DNA from 2 places in the Shewanella sp. 5_MG-2023 genome. Region 1 is predicted to be linked to the other one. Evidence: predicted binding sites of a transcription regulator. Region 1 holds the regulator's gene; the other holds the start of a gene.

The links. Region 1 encodes sigma-54, which starts transcription at its own class of promoters, with help from an activator protein. Its sites were predicted from a motif close to GTTGGCACGNNNNTNGNNT; they were not measured.
Region 2: Q4557_RS04045 (DUF3192 domain-containing protein) is a predicted target of sigma-54. The motif match lies at 1,539-1,557, and genes of this name have one in related genera.

Annotation. Positions count from the first base shown of each region.
Region 1 is NZ_JAUORC010000027.1:5,419-8,618, reverse strand. It holds gene lptB (LPS export ABC transporter ATP-binding protein) at 1-268, shown strand, start outside; gene Q4557_RS15605 (RNA polymerase factor sigma-54) at 403-1,887, shown strand; gene hpf (ribosome hibernation promoting factor) at 1,911-2,198, shown strand; gene ptsN (PTS IIA-like nitrogen regulatory protein PtsN) at 2,201-2,644, shown strand; gene rapZ (RNase adapter RapZ) at 2,641-3,200, shown strand, end outside.
Region 2 is NZ_JAUORC010000005.1:89,596-92,795, forward strand. It holds gene Q4557_RS04030 (DUF962 domain-containing protein) at 1-37, opposite strand, end outside; gene Q4557_RS04035 (GNAT family N-acetyltransferase) at 38-676, opposite strand; gene Q4557_RS04040 (DUF2789 domain-containing protein) at 842-1,072, shown strand; gene Q4557_RS04045 (DUF3192 domain-containing protein) at 1,069-1,455, opposite strand; gene Q4557_RS04050 (hypothetical protein) at 1,647-1,979, shown strand; gene Q4557_RS04055 (Zn-ribbon-containing protein) at 2,024-2,797, shown strand; gene syd (SecY-interacting protein) at 2,937-3,200, opposite strand, start outside.

The DNA.
Region 1 (3,200 bases):
GGCAAATCCTAAGTTTATTTTATTAGATGAACCTTTTGCAGGGGTAGATCCTATCTCAGTAATCGACATCAAGAAAATTATTCAACAACTTAAAAGCCGTGGTTTAGGGGTGCTAATTACCGACCATAATGTCCGTGAAACACTTGATGTGTGTGAGCGAGCATATATTGTGAGTCACGGAAACTTGATTGCTGAAGGAACACCTGCTGAGATCTTAGTCAATCAGCAAGTTAGGTCGGTATACTTAGGTGAACAATTCAAGCTATAGTTAGCACTATTCAGTTTTTAGTATGGCATTCGCGGCCAACAACAAACCTTAATCTAGTCTATTTTTCTAGGATCATAAACTAGCGCCCACACTGTTCGTCGCGATGATGTAATTCAATTAGGGACAAGCGGTACATGAAAGCCTCACTCCAACTCAAAATGGGTCAACACTTAACCATGACCCCACAGTTGCAACAAGCGATTCGCTTATTGCAACTTTCCTCATTGGAGCTACAGCAAGAAATTCAACAAGCACTTGATTCAAACCCGCTATTAGAGCTTGAAGACGAATTCACTAAAGCCAAAGAGCCCGTAAAAGAAAACGCCCTGCAAACTGACACCGATTTTAGTGATAATAGCCAAGTCACCATAGAAAAAGACACCTCAACGGTTGATACCACTGAATCGCTCACTAAAGATTCTATGCCTGAAGAACTCCCTATGGATACCACATGGGATGAGGTGTATACCGCCTCGCCGACTTCTGGCTCTGGCGCAGTATCGAGCGGTAATGATATGCCGTTTCAAGGCGAAACCAGTGAAGGCTTGTATGAGCATCTTGAATGGCAAAAAAACCTCACTCCCTTTTCTGAAAATGACTTAGTGATTGCAACCGCCATTATTGATGCCATTGATGAGCGCGGTTACCTCACCCAGAGCGTTGAAGACATTTTGCAATCCTTAGGCACTGACGATATCGAACTCGATGAAGTTGAAGCTGTACTTAAACGGGTACAACACTTCGATCCCGTCGGCATTGCAGCGCGAGATTTAAGTGAGTGTCTATTAATTCAATTAGGCCAATACCCTAATGAAATTCCTTGCATAGATAATGTTAAGTTACTGATTAAAGATCATCTTGATTTAATCGCCGGTCGTGACTTTAGGTTACTGATGCGTAAAACCAAGCTTAAAGAAGATGATTTACGTGAAGCCATTGAATTTATTCAAACGCTCAATCCACGTCCAGGCTTGCAAATTACCCCCATTAAAGATGAGTACGTCATTCCTGATGTTACTGTACTTAAAAAGAATGGTCGCTGGGTGGTCGAGCTAAATCCCGATAACATGCCTAAAATTGGCGTTAATCAGCAATATGCAGCTATGGCCAAAGGCGGTTCAAGCCAAGCTGACAGCCAATTTATTCGTGGTCATTTACAAGAAGCCAAATGGTTTATCAAAAGCATCGATAGCCGTAATGAAACCTTACTAAAAGTGGCTAACTGTATCGTACAATTTCAGCAAGGTTTCTTTGAGTTCGGTGAAGAAGCCATGAAGCCGATGGTGCTCAATGATATTGCTGAAGCGGTTGAAATGCACGAGTCGACCATTTCACGGGTCACGACCCAAAAATACATGCATACCCCCCGTGGACTTTTTGAACTAAAATATTTTTTCTCAAGCCATGTAAGTACCGATGATGGTGGAGAATGCTCTTCTACAGCAATTCGCGCATTTATTAAAAAGCTCGTAGCTGCAGAAAACCCGAAAAAGCCTCTTAGTGATAGTAAAATGGCGACACTATTGGCTGAACAAGGGATTAACGTTGCTCGACGTACGATAGCCAAATATCGAGAGGCAATGCTCATCCCTCCCTCAAACCAACGCAAAAGCTTATAACTTTTGTTATTGGAGGATGACCTATGCAAATTAACCTGACTGGAAACCATATTGAAATAACTCAATCTTTACGGGAATACGTGCAAACAAAATTTTCAAAGCTTGAACGACACTTCGAACAGATCAATAATGTTCACGTTGTGCTCGATGTTCAAAAGCTACAACAGATTGCCGAAGCCAAACTGCACCTAAAAGGCGGTGAAGTGTTTGCTGTATCGCGTAACGCTGATATGTATGTGGCAATAGACGCCCTGATAGATAAGCTAGACCGTCAGGTAATTAAACATAAAGAGAAACTCACTAAGCATTAACGATGGAACTTCGTACCATCCTGCAGCCGGCGTGCACTACCTGTGCCACTCCGGGCAGTAAGAAAAAGGTACTGGAATTAATCAGCAATTTAATGGCTGCCCAGTACCCAACCCTTTCTTCACAGGCTATTTTTGAAAGTCTAATAGCGCGTGAAAAAATGGGCAGTACAGGTATAGGAAATGGCATAGCAATTCCACATGGGCGCTTAGATAATATCGAAGAACCCATTGCTATTTTAATCAAATGCGAAGAGCCAATCGCCTTTGATGCCATAGACAAGCAACCTGTAGATATTTTATTTGCGCTTCTTGTACCTGCAGATCAGTGCCAGCAACACCTAAGCACATTATCTAGCATGGCAGAGAAACTCAGTGATAAATTGATACTTAAACGACTTCGAAAGAGTCATGACGCTACAGAACTTTATCAGGTTATTACTGCATGAAACTTGTCATCGTATCGGGACGTTCAGGTTCAGGAAAATCAGTCGCACTGAGAGTGCTTGAAGATTTAGGTTATTACTGTGTTGATAACCTGCCACTGCCACTGATTGGCAGCCTGCTTGAACAGCTTAAAGATAGTAACGAGCTTGTCGCCATTAGCGTCGATGTGCGTAATATCGAAGAGCAAGGCAAAGTACTCAAAGAGCAAATTGCTTTACTGTCTGACGATACCAGCATTACCAGTTTCTTTTTAAACGCCAACGATAAAGTGTTACTGAAGCGTTTTAGTGAGACCCGCCGATTACACCCACTGTCTAAGAATCAAATTTCGTTACAAGAAGCCATTAAGCTTGAGGGGCGGTTACTCGAACCCATAGCCAAAATGGTTGATCACTATATCGACACCTCGCAAACTAATATCTACGAATTGAGCGATCATGTTCGGCAAATCTTGCTAGGCAGTGTTGATAAAGAATTAGTGGTACATTTTGAGTCATTTGGCTTTAAGCATGGCATGCCGGCTGAAGCAGACTTTATGTTTGATGTGCGCTTTTTACC
Region 2 (3,200 bases), on a different contig from region 1:
AAAACGACTTAAAGTCTTGATACTGTTTATCAGCCATTTATTGCTCCGATTTACTTTGATAAATTAATATCTCACCATCAACAGAGCCAATGGTTTGATCAGACAAATGGCCAAAACCTTCACCAATAAAAAGCGCTGCATGTTTATCGTTGTTAACAAATACTCCGATCCCATCGAGCTCTAACTGCTCATCGCACCAACTCAACACCGCTTGAATTAATTTTGCCCCATTACCTTTTCTTTGCTCATTAGGGCTCAAAGCGATAAATTGTAAAATACCGTATTGTTTACTCGGTAAACTTTCTAAGATGGTATGCTCTTTTTTAATAAATGCTTGGGTTGAACTCCAACCAGTGCCGAGTACCATTTTTAAACGCCAGTGCCAGTAACGACTTTCACCAAGAGGCACTTGATGGGTGATCACACAGGCGACACCGATGAGACGTTTGCCTTCAAACCAACCAATTAATGGTTGCTCTTGCTGCCATAACTCTGTGAGCTCTTCTCTGATTGCAGCCCGCAGTTTTTGTTCGTAATTGGCTTTATTAGCAGTGGCTAAAGCTTCAATAAAAAATGGATCATCATGATAGGCATTATAAATAATCGATGCTGCAACTCTTAGATCTTCCGCAGTCAAATAAACCGCTCTAGGTTGATCGTTAGTTTGTTCATCCAAAGACGGCGCTGCTTGAGTTTTCGGGGGCAAAGTGTTGTTTTCCATGATGTCACTCTTAACTAATCCAGTTGATAGTCTCAACTTAACAACTTTGAAACATATTGCAATTTAAATAGGGTCACCTAATCTTAGTAAAGTAATATCATTCATACATGGTGAAAGCTCATGGATACGACAACGACAACATTTGAACACTTATTTCAGCAATTAGGATTAAGTTCATCTAAGGAAGATATTAACCAGTTTATCGAACAACATAAACTGGCTAAAAATAGCACCATTGCACAGGCTGGATTTTGGTCAGAATCGCAAAGACACTTTATTGAAGAGGCCTTACATCAAGACGGCCAGTGGTCTGAATTAATAGACCAACTGGACGTTTTATTAAGAAATTAAATGTTTTGGTAAGCAGTTTCACCCCAACCCACTAATTTGTTGTCACTTATTACAACTGGGGTACATTCACTTTTTGTGGTTTTGCCGTCACCTTTACTCCATTGAGTACGGTAGAAAAACACCTGAACCTCTTTCTTTGGACTTTCAGCGTCAGCTTGGGTCACATAAGCCTCACTGAAATCAGCCGTTCCCATCAAAATGGTGACTTGATCTTTTGCCATTCCGATTGAAAGTTTCGCTAAGTTATTACGATTAGTTTGTTGTTGTTTTTGCCAATATGAATCACTACGCTTACCTTCGTGATCGCCCACATTCAATACGCAACCAGTTAGTGAAGTCGCTGCTATAGCCATAATTAATGCTGCACCCAATTTTGCTTTCATAACACGTCCCTTTCAAATGGTTCTAATGTAATTTCTACTGAAACTGTTTTTCAGAGTAAGTTATACTGTTCTCAATACTGATTAAGCTAAAAGTGTGCCAAAAGTTAAAGCCTTGATTTTATTCATCATTTAAAACCAAGTCTCACTTTTTGAGTAATTTCACTACCAATATTTAAGGATTTTCACTAATTATGAGTCCAATTGAACAAGTCCTTGCGGCGGCAAAATCCATTGCTGTAGCAGGTCATACGCCAACATTAGCGTTAATAAAAGGTAAATTAGGTACGCGGATAGCCATGCCAACCCTTATTCAGGGGTTGCAGCAATTTAAAGCCATCCCCAAAGAGCAATGGCAAGACTTACCCGATTTAGCAGCCATGATACAGCCAGCTAATACTGAAACGGCTCAAGACCCATTAACGGCGCTAGAACAAAAATGGCAGGCTAAATTTGACGCTGTCGAAAGTGAATTTGCCCTAAAGATAGCAGCACTTGAAAAACGAATTGTACAATTAGAAAGTTAAGCACCACATCCTCAATACATTTAACCAGCTAAAAACGGAAAACCATGTTTGTCACTGAACTCAGATTTGAATGTTTCGCCGATACCACTATCACCGCGGCAGAAAAAGCCATTAATAACTTTCTAGAAGCACTCAGAGCCAATGGCCAAGTATTAGGAAGAGAATTTGCTGTCGCATTTAATGAAGGTGAGTTTAAAGTCAGGCTATTAATACCTGAAAAAAACAGTTTATCAGCCCGTAACAACAGCCCATGGGTCAAGCAAGCATTAACTATGCTAACTGAAGCAAAGTTATTGGCGCCACGTGAAAAGTTTATCGGCCAAGATATCAATTCAGAGCAAAGTAATATCGACACTCCCAGCTGGCAGGTGCTTTACACCAGCTATGTACATATGTGCTCACCATTAAGAAGTGGCGACAACCTTCTCCCTATTCCGCTATATCAAATTCCAGCAAGCTTTAATGGCGACCATAAGCGAGTTATTCGCTGGCAAACAGAGTGGCAAGCTTGTGATGAACTGCAAATGGCGGCGGCAACCAAAGCTGAATTTGCAGCATTAGAAGAACTGACCAGTCATAAAAGTGATTTATTTAGACGAGGCTGGGATATCCGCGGCAGAATTGAATTTATTACCAAAATTCCGACTTACTATTATCTTTATCGCGTTGGTGGTGAAAGTTTACAGTCTGAAAAAGAACGAGCCTGTCCACGCTGTGGATCGAAACAGTGGTTATTGGATGAGCCATTATTGGATATGTTTCACTTCAGATGTGAGCCATGCAGAATTGTGTCGAATATCTCATGGGATCATCAGTAATAATTTCAAACGTTATTGTTCTGAAGTATCTAACATCGATCAGAACAGCTGCATCATTAACCTTCTTTTCAACAAAAAGCCTGACTTAATTAATCTATAAGTCAGGCTTTTTGGTTTATCGCAAATTAATAACGTTGATCTATGACTTTCGTCTCAATAAGTCATTCCACATCATTTTCATTCGCTGCCAAATCCCCGGATGTGGCACATGGCCATGATCTTCTTCTACAGGTTCAATTGCTGGTGTGACTCTTGGCGTTAGGCTATCGATAAACCCAGCTAGGCTATCAGCAAGCTTTTCATGGGGCTTATTGCCTGGCACTTCAATCCACACACTGCCATCTTCATTATCAACGGTTAGCATGTTATCGCCATCACCCAATACACCGATAAACCAGGTTGG